Regions from separate parts of the Cobetia amphilecti genome, predicted to be linked through region 2. Evidence: predicted binding sites of a transcription regulator. Region 2 holds the regulator's gene; each other region holds the start of a gene.
What was found. The regulator LexA, encoded in region 2, represses DNA repair genes until DNA is damaged. The targets are predictions, from matches to a motif close to TACTGTNTANNTANACAGTA.
Positions count from the first base shown of each region.

Region 1: R1T44_RS07100 (YqiA/YcfP family alpha/beta fold hydrolase) is a predicted target of LexA. The motif match lies at 1,550-1,569, and genes of this name have one in related genera.
Region 3: ruvC (crossover junction endodeoxyribonuclease RuvC) is a predicted target of LexA. The motif match lies at 997-1,016, and genes of this name have one in related genera.

Region 1 is NZ_CP136695.1:1,646,617-1,649,890, reverse strand. Features, by position in the region: gene parE (DNA topoisomerase IV subunit B) at 1-423, opposite strand, end outside; gene R1T44_RS07100 (YqiA/YcfP family alpha/beta fold hydrolase) at 638-1,390, opposite strand; gene pgi (glucose-6-phosphate isomerase) at 1,660-3,274, opposite strand, start outside.
Region 2 is NZ_CP136695.1:1,362,875-1,366,148, reverse strand. Features, by position in the region: gene R1T44_RS05865 (L,D-transpeptidase) at 1-316, opposite strand, end outside; gene R1T44_RS05860 (TetR/AcrR family transcriptional regulator) at 316-993, opposite strand; gene lexA (transcriptional repressor LexA) at 1,560-2,189, shown strand; gene R1T44_RS05850 (hypothetical protein) at 2,336-2,575, opposite strand; gene R1T44_RS05845 (DUF6586 family protein) at 2,828-3,274, opposite strand, start outside.
Region 3 is NZ_CP136695.1:2,374,084-2,377,357, forward strand. Features, by position in the region: gene aspS (aspartate--tRNA ligase) at 1-794, shown strand, start outside; gene ruvC (crossover junction endodeoxyribonuclease RuvC) at 1,075-1,653, shown strand; gene ruvA (Holliday junction branch migration protein RuvA) at 1,966-2,580, shown strand; gene ruvB (Holliday junction branch migration DNA helicase RuvB) at 2,821-3,274, shown strand, end outside.

The sequences.
Region 1 (3,274 bases), 280 kb from region 2:
CTCGAAGGCGATGCGCTGACGCAGGCCATCGCGGCACACTTCCACTTCCAGACGCGTCGACAGCGCATTGACCACCGAGACGCCCACGCCGTGCAGGCCGCCGGAGAAGCGATAGCTGTCCTGGGAGAACTTGCCCCCCGCGTGCAGCTTGGTGAGGATCAGCTCGATGCCGGTCACGCCATGCTCGGGGTGGATGTCGGTGGGCATGCCACGACCGTCATCGCCGACCTCGATACCGCCATTCTCGAGCAGGCGCACGCGGATTTCCTTCGCGTGCCCCGCCAGCGCCTCATCGACGGAGTTGTCGATGACTTCCTGCGCCAGATGGTTGGGCCGAGAAGTGTCGGTATACATGCCGGGCCGCTTGCGGACCGGTTCGAGGCCGGAGAGGACCTCAATGGAACTGGCGCTGTACTGACTCATCGCAGCCTTGTGTCCTTGGTGTTGACGTCCGCCATCCGACTCGCCATTTCACGTGCGCGAGACGGACAACGGATTCCTGAAAAATGAGAGACCGGCGCCTGGCGTTCAGCATCGAACGCCCTGCCAAGTCGTGCCAATCCATGTCGTGCCAAGAGGTGCCGTGCCCAGCCAGGTCGTGGTGTGTCGTAGCAGAAAGCACCACGCGCATGACCTGCTAGTCCGGCGCGACATGCATCGCCGCTGCGGTGGCGGGGGCCAGCCGGTGCCCGCCATGCGCCATGATCGCCGGCAGGTATTCCGCCAGCTGCGCAAAGCCGTGATCGCCACCCGGCGTGATGATCAAGCGACTTCCCTGATAGAGCCCTGCGGCATCATTGACATCCAATGTCTCATCGGCCGTCGCCAACAGCACCAGGGTGCGCTGCGCCGTGACCGGCTCCGCTTCCAATGCGAGCAGTCCGGGCCCGAACTCCTCGGTGACGGTGAACGTCACGCCGGTATAGGGATTGGCATGCACCGAACCGAGCCATTCGCTGACCAGTCGCGCGGGACGCACGGCCGGATTGATCAGCACACTGCGCGGCCCCTGACGCCAGACGCTCTGAGAAGGACCTGCCGGCCCCTCGAGGCGTGCGGCCTCACGCGCGACCAGCCAGGTGGCCAGAAAGCCGCCCATGGAGCTGCCGATCACCATGATGGCGTCATCACAGGCAGGGTCTGCGGGGTCCAGCGCCAGGCGCTCACACAACGTGAGATAGGCCGCGTTGACCGCCGCCTGACCCGCACCGGGCTCCGGGGGGATGTCCGGCATCACGCACGGCAGGCCGAACTGCTCTGCCGCGCGCTGCATCAAGCGTGCCTTGGGCGAACAACTGGCCGAATTGAAGCCGTGCAGATACAGCAGACCCTTGACGGGCGCGGCGGCGTGCATCGCTGCCGTATCTGACGGTAAGGGGGAATTGGCCATCAGCACTCCCGACAACACGTCAGACCGCGAAACCTCCCCTCCCACGCCTCAAGATGGCTGGGCATCTCTCGAGCGTTCATATGCTGGAAGCAGGGATTTCGACGGTCCGCGTCGTGCTGTCTAGTGTAAACGATTGATTCGCTTATAGGATAGCGAGAATACTGTATAAATCAACAGAGAACGACGACTGCCGCCGCCGCTCGTCTTGCATGGCATATCAGCATGCCCTCACTCACGCACTCTCACTCTCACTCACATCCGCCGAGGGCTCAGCGCGGGTCCTGATCCTGGGCTGCCCACACCGCTTCGATCAGCGCACGGCTGGAGGCGTCCAGCGTGTCGAAACCTTCGCCGGTGGTCATGGTCGCTTCGGTGGCGGTGGCGATCTGCTTGCCCAGCTCCACGCCCCACTGATCGAACGGGTTGATATCCCAGATGGTGGCCTGAACGAAGACCTTCTGCTCGTAGAGCGCAATCAACGCACCCAGCGTTTCCGGTGTCAGCGTCTCCAGCAGCAGCGTGGTCGACGGCTGATTGCCACGGTAGCGCTTGTGGTTCGGCTGCGCCTCATCACCGGGGATGGCGTCATCGCCCAGCATCAGCACACGTGACTGGGCGAAGCAGTTGGCCAGCGTCAGGCGGTGCTGTGCCTTGAGGTGGGCGCGCGTCTCGGCATCCTCGACATGGTCATAACGGCACATCGGCGCGATGAAGTCACACTCGACCGCCTGGGTGCCCTGGTGCAGCAGCTGATAGAAGGCGTGCTGAGCGTTCGGCCCCAGCTGGCCCCACAGCACCGGACAGGTCGAGTAGTCGATCATCTCGCCATCGTTGGTCACTGACTTGCCGTTGGATTCCATCTCCAGCTGCTCGAGGTAGCTTGCGAAGTATTCCAGGCGACCATCGTAGGGCAGGATGGAGTGGGCGCGGATATCGAGGAAGTTGTTGTTCCAGATCCCGGCCAGCGCCAGCAGCACCGGCAGGTTGTCTTCCAGCGGCGCGGTGCGGAAGTGCTCATCCAGCTCATGCGCCCCGGCCAGCAGGCGACGGAAGTTGTCCATGCCGACATTGAGCGCGATGGGCAGACCGATGGTGCCCCACAGCGAATAGCGGCCGCCGACCCAATCCCAGAACAGCAGCTGATGTTCCGGCGCGATGCCCCACTCGGTCATCTTTTCCGGCTTGGCGGAAGCGCCGATAAAGTGCTGACGATTGATCAGCGCTTCCAGGCGCCCTTCCGGGTCGAGGCGTGATTTCAGCCAGTCGCGCGCGGTGCGGGCATTGGACAGCGTGTCGATGGTCGAGAATGACTTGGAGGACAGGATGAACAGCGTGGTTTCCGGGCTGAAGGATTCCAGATAATCCGCCAGCTGGGAGCCATCCATGGTCGAGGCGAAGTGCACGCCGATCTCGTGGATGTCCTTGGGACGGCAATCGCTCAAGGCGCTGGAGACCATCAGCGGGCCCAGGTCCGAGCCACCGACACCGAGGTTGACCACGTCGGTGATCGGCTTGCCGGTGGCGCCGCGCCACTGGCCGCTGTGGAAGGTGTCGACCATCTCGGCCAGGTGCTCGAGGCTCTCGTGGATGGCCGGCACGATATCCTCGCCGTCCACCTCGAGGCTGGCGGAGCGCGGCAGACGCAGCGCGGCGTGCAGCGCCGGACGGTCTTCGGAGCGATTGACATGTTCACCGGCAAGTAGGCGCTTGATGCCCTGCTCGACGCCGGTTTCGCGCGCCAGATCCAGCAGCAGCTCCAGGGTCTCGCCCGTGAGGCGCTGCTTGGAGAGATCCAGACGCAGTCCCGCGGCTGAGCGCGTGAAGGTCGCCACTCGGTCACGCCCTTGCGCCGCATCCTCGGCGAACAGGTCCTTCAGATGCACA
Region 2 (3,274 bases):
TCAGGATCCAGTCACGCTCAGGATGCTCCGCGGCAAGCTCGGGCGTGAACACCTCGCCCGTGAAGCGCCGTCCGCGATAGACGGCGCCACGCGGATTGCCCGCCCCGATGGCGGCTCGAATCACATGCCAGCCGGTTGGCGTGCAACCGCTGCCGTCGAGCTCGCCAATACCGTTGAGGCCGCTGGAGATCGCGCAGGCGTGCACCAGCGCCTCAGGGTCAGCCGCGGGGGGCGGCGCATCACGACTGCCACTCGGCGCGTCATTGCGTATCTCAAGGCTTTGGCGCGAGAGGTCCACCGCTACCCAGCAGGCCATCAGCTGGCCGCCTGGGTGACCGCCTCACCATCTCCGAGCGAGGCCGGCAACGGCGCTGCCATCGCCGCGACCACCACCGGACGCATGTGCTGGATCAGCTCACGCACCGTGGTGTGATGGCCGTACTCGGCTTCCTCGATATCGCGCAGCGCATCCAGGCCCGAGAAGGTGAAAATCACGCTGCCGAGCATGAAGTGCAGGCGCCAGAAGCGCTCGTTGTCCGGCAGATCAGGCGTCGCCAGCTTCAAAAGCTCGGCGAAGCGGCTGAAGACCGTGCCGTAATGCTCGCGGATATAGCGTCGCATGTGGCCCTGCCCCTGGGTATAGGCCAGCCCGAGCAGGCGCATGAAGGTACGCAGGCTGTTGCGCTCGGCCGGCACCTCCAGCACGGTACGCGCCATCACCTCCAGCAGGACCTCCAGCGGCACCTGACGCCCGGCGTATTGCTGCTCGACGCTGTCGAGTGCCGCGTGGAAGCGCTCACTGAACGGGTCGAGATAGCGTGCGAAGACCGCCTGGATCAGCGATTTCTTGGAGCCGAAGTGGTAGTTCACCGCCGCCAGATTGACCTTGGCCTTGCTGGTAATGTTACGCAGTGAGGTCTCGGCGAAGCCGCGCTCGGCGAACAGCACCTCGGCAGTATCGAGGATGCGGGTAACGGTATCGGTCTGGGCCATGGGCGGAACCCTTGTCAGGTAGAAAAGAACTGGAGTCGTAGGTCACGGCGCAAGCCCCGCGCGGCGACTCTCTCATGAGGTGGTGCATGTTCACCGCAAGGCACGTTCGATCACGGCACCCGTGAGCACCGCCATCGACGAACATTCGTTTGAAACACTTTGATTCTAGCGCGCCATGCCATGACTGACAATTCTCTCGCGTTTCAAACGCCAGAGGTTTAGCCAAGCCTGATATTCCCTCAACGCTGACCGTGCCGATTCAAGGGCTCGCCTAGCTGGGTGACTGACCACCCCGCCAGCGCCAGGCCGGGTTCACTTCCAGACATTCACCACCAGACATTTACCTCCAGGCATTCACTTCCAGACATTCCCATCAAGAAAGAATGCCTCGGATATCGGCACGAAAAGTCGCCAGACAGCGATATCTCGGCGACTACCTGCCCTTTGAGGCCACCACGCAAGCCACGATGCCTTGCATGACCGCCATGACTGGATACAATGACAGTTGTATGGATGCACACCCCGTGCCGTCAGCTCAAGATGCCGCCCAGGCCAAAGGCAATGCCATGACCCAGCCGCTTACTCCGCGCCAGCAGGATGTCTTCGACTTCATCATCAAGACCATCAAGTCCTCTGGCTACCCGCCGACGCGGGCCGAAATCGCCCAGGCGCTGGGCTTCCGCTCACCGAATGCTGCCGAGGAGCATCTGCGTGCCCTCAAGCGCAAGGGCGCCATCGAGATGGTGCCGGGCACCTCTCGCGGCATTCGCGTGCCGTCGCTGGCTGACGTCGACGACAGCGCCAACGATGGCCTGCCGGTGATCGGGGAAGTGGCCGCCGGCAGTCCGATTCTTGCCAGCGAGCATATCGACCGTCACTGCCCGCTGCCGAGCGACTACTTCTCGCCGGCTGCCGACTACCTGTTGCGCGTGCGCGGCGTGTCGATGAAGGACGTGGGAATTCTGGAAGGCGACCTGCTGGCCGTGCACCGCACCAGCAGCGTGCGTGACGGACAGATCGTAGTGGCACGTCTGGGGGATGAGGTCACCGTCAAGCGCTTCCGCCGTGACGGGCACTACGTGTGGCTGGAAGCCGAGAACGAGGACTTCTCGCCGATCAAGGTCGACCTGCGCACGGACAGCCTGGAGATCGAAGGTCTCGGGGTGGGCGTCATCCGCGATGGCGGCCTGCACTGAGGCCTTGACCAGCAGCGCTTTGAGCAACGAGCTATGCCCAGCAGCACCTTTCTCGCAGAGCTCTGAGCAACAGAAAAGCCGCACGCATTGCACAAAAAAACCCGCCTCGAGGCGGGTTTTTTTGTGCGCGAAGCGCGAGCGATGAATCAGTGCACGATGCCTTCTGACTGCTCGTCCTCGTCTTCTTCGCCATCCCAGAGGCGAGTCCGGGTGATGGCGTGGTCGATCATCTCACGCGCGACCTCGAAACGATTGTCACGCAGCAGATCGGCGGCCTCGTCCGAAATGCGAATGCTGAGCAGCGGCTCACCTTCGCTTTCCGCGGCGCGCAGAATCACTTCACCATCTTCCATTTGCACAATTTCAAGTACGGCGGGATCGGACACGTCATTCCTCCTGCACGGCATCTCGCGAGATACCGGCGTCGTTGTAATCGTCAGCGCGACGGCTGGCAAGCCCGGCACCGCGTTGCCATCAGCGACGCAGAAAAAAGTACGACCACAGCCAGAGCCATGGTCGTACCGGAGAATGCAGGGCTTGCCACAATGCGATCAGTCTAGCACCCGTGAAGGCGAAACGTCACCCGATTGCCATGCGCCAGTCATCACCAGCGTGCAGCACCAGATCAACGCCTTGACCTACCACTCGACACTCGACTCGCGCAGCTGCGGCAGCAGCGCCTTGAATGCCGTGATGGCGGCACTGAGACGCTCGGCCAGCGAGGCGCTCGAGGCTGCCGCGATGATCAGACCATCACCACGCGAACGCGATTCCTCGCGGCGAGCGACGCCGCCCTCTTCATGCAGGCGGGTCACATCCGCGACCAGCTCAGACAACCAGCTGTCGGAATGCTCCAGCAGGCTGCGCAGCTGCTCGACCTCGGCGATGGGCGTCGGCGGCGACGCCAGGCGCTCGCGCCAGCTACCCTCTGGCCAGCGCGCCGTCACGGCACACTCTTCCAGCAATGACGCCAGCGCCAGCTCCAGCAGGGCGAGCGCGCCCTCTTCACCGGCCATGCGACGCGCCACGGCATGCTCATCGTCGCCAGAGGCTGCTGACTGGGCCAGCAGCAACTCGGCCTGATA
Region 3 (3,274 bases), 1.0 Mb from region 2:
CACGCAAGGAAATCGACGCTTACACCAAATTCGTCGGCATCTACGGTGCCAAGGGCCTGGCGTGGATCAAGGTCAACGAACGTGCCAAGGGCGTCGAGGGTCTGCAGTCGCCGATCGTCAAGTTCATGGAAGACGTCGTGGATGAAGTGCTGGACCGCTGTGGCGCCGTCGATGGCGACATCGTGTTCTTCGGCGCTGACAAGGCCAACATCGTGGCCGAGGCCATCGGTGCGCTGCGCGTCAAGCTGGGTGAAGACCTCAACCTCTACACCCGCGAGTGGGCACCGCTGTGGGTCGTCGACTTCCCGATGTTCGAAGCCGATGCCAACGGCCGCCTGAGCGCGCTGCACCACCCGTTCACCGCGCCGTCCTGCACGCCGGAAGAGCTCAAGGCCAACCCGGAAGCGGCACTGTCTCGCGCCTACGACATGGTCATCAACGGCACCGAGCTGGGTGGCGGCTCCATCCGTATCCACGATCAGGCCATGCAGCGTACCGTGTTCGAGGTGCTGGGCATCGGTGAAGAAGAAGCGGAAGAGAAGTTCGGCTTCCTGCTCGACGCCCTGAAGTTCGGCGCGCCGCCCCATGGTGGTCTGGCCTTCGGTCTCGACCGTCTGGTGATGCTGATGACCGGCGCCAAGACCATTCGTGAAGTGATTGCCTTCCCGAAAACCCAGAGCGCCGGCTGCATGATGACCGACGCCCCGGGCGTGGTCAGCGGTGAGCAGCTCAAGGAGCTGAACATCCGTCTGCGTCAGAAGGTCAAGGTCGAGGACGAAAGCGGTCAGGCCTGATTCAGCGGCGCATGACCGAGAGAGTGACTGGTGGGGCCGTCTGGACTGATTCGATCAGTCAAGGACGGTCCCGCAGTGGCAGGTTTGTCCCTTTGGCCTGGTAGGCGAGGGGGCGAGCAAGCCCGACAAGGCGGTGCGAGACTGTTTGCTGGCGTTCACGTCAGGCAATGACAGTGTCGCACCGCCTTTTTTGTGGCATGGTGGCTGGTTATATACACAGTAAGAGCGATGGCGCGATGACGACAGCGAAGACGCAAGGTGTGAGAAGCGAGGCGGCAGCATGATCATTCTTGGCATCGACCCGGGCTCACGTCTGACCGGGTATGGGGTATTGGATGTCTCTGCGGCTCAGCCTCGCTATGTGGACAGTGGCTGCATTCGCATGTCACAGGTCAGCCTGGATCAGCGCCTGGCGCAGATCTATGCCGGTATCAGCGAGGTGATCGCCCTGCATCGCCCCGCGGAATTCGCCATCGAGCAGGTCTTCATGTCCAAGAACGCCGATTCGGCGCTCAAGCTGGGCCAGGCGCGCGGGGCTGCCATCGTGTGTGCGGCCAATCACGGCTTGCCGGTGTTCGAATATGGGCCGCGGCAGATCAAGCAGGCCGTGACCGGTACCGGTGCCGCCGAGAAGTCTCAGGTGCAGCATATGGTCACGCATACGCTCAAGCTTTCCGCCACGCCGCAGGCCGATGCCGCCGATGCGCTGGCCATTGCCCTGACGCATTGTTTCGCGCGTCGACGCCTGACGCCCGGCAATGACCAGCTGGAAGCCTTGGGGTTGGGGAATACCAGTCGACGCAAGGGGACCCGCGTGCGGCGTAGCAGCAGCTGGCGAGACTTCGAGCCCGACGCCTGACATGCCGCTGAGCGACAAATGCGGTATTGTGCTCAATTAATAGCGATTTTTCAGTCACTTGTAGAGTGTCTGCCGAGCCTGGCAGCAGCCGATTGCGTGATGCGCCAAGCCGCGTGGCATCAGGCTTCGTGCCATCACCCAAGGTATGACTGTCAGAAAGATGCGACAAATTCGTCGTGACACTGGGACATGCCGCCTACGCTTCATCTTTGGTAGGCTTGCCCGCATTGTAACAATCCGTGCAGAGAATCGGGTCTGTGAGCAGCACGATCCCACCGAACACGTTCTCTGCCGAGCAAGGACAGCCGCAACATGATTGGACGCCTGACCGGGACATTGCTGGAAAAACAACCGCCGCAGCTGGTGCTTGACGTACAGGGTGTCGGTTATGAACTGGAAGCTTCGATGAACACCCTGTTGGGCTTGCCGGCCGTGGGCGAACATTGCCAGCTTTACACCCACCTGGTGGTGCGCGAAGACGCGCAGTTGCTGTATGGCTTCGGCAAGGAGCCCGAGCGTCGGCTGTTCCGTGAATTGATCAAGATCTCCGGTGTCGGTCCGCGACTGGCGCTGGCGATTCTGTCGGGAATGGAGCAGTCCGATTTCATTCGCTGTGTTCACGATGAAGACAGCCGGGCGCTGACACGTCTGCCGGGCGTCGGCAAGAAGACGGCGGACCGACTGATCATCGAGATGCGTGATCGCCTCAAGCATTGGACGCTGCCGGCGGATGATGGGCTGGATGAAATGGCGCGTGCCTCCCAGCCGCAACCGCCGGTCACCCATCCTCTGGCGGATGCCGAAGCCGCGCTGGTGTCTCTGGGCTACAAGCCTGTCGAGGCGGCCAAGATGCTCTCCGGGCTCGAGACCGGCGCCTCCACGGAAGCGCTCATCAAGGCGGCGCTGGCGCGCAAGATGGCCAGCTGAAGCCCCGCCAGGGCAGCAAACATGCGCCCTATAGTTTCCGTGAAGGAAACGGCGCATCGTGATTGGATTTATTGACTAGGGGTTGGCAGGTTACTGGGGTAGAAAGTGCGCGCTTGAATGCAGATGCGCTAGATCGTTGCACCGCCCTGGCAAACCTTGCCACCTGCCACTGACGCACGTTCATGGCCCATGACCCGCGTCATGTGCGTGACCTGCGTCATCAGGAGTTGAGCAAGCATCATGATGGAGTCGGACCGACTGATCTCCGCGGCGACGCATGATCCGGAAGAGCGGATCGATCGCGCCAATCGGCCACGCACGCTGAGTGACTACATCGGACAGCCCATCGTCCGCGAGCAGATGGAAATCTTCATCAGTGCCGCACGAGGACGAGGCGATAGTCTGGATCACACCCTGGTCTTCGGCCCGCCCGGACTCGGCAAGACGACGCTGGCGCATATCATCGCCAGCGAGATGAGTGTCGATATCAAGTCGACCTCCGGGCCGGTGCTGGAACGGGCAGGGGACCTGGCAGCGATGCTGACCAACCTGCAGGAAGGCGATGTCCTGTTCATCGACGAGATTCACCGCCTGTCACCGGCCGTCGAGGAAGTGCTCTATCCGGCGATGGAAGATTATCAGCTCGACATCATGATCGGTGAAGGCCCCGCGGCCCGCTCGATCAAGCTTGAGC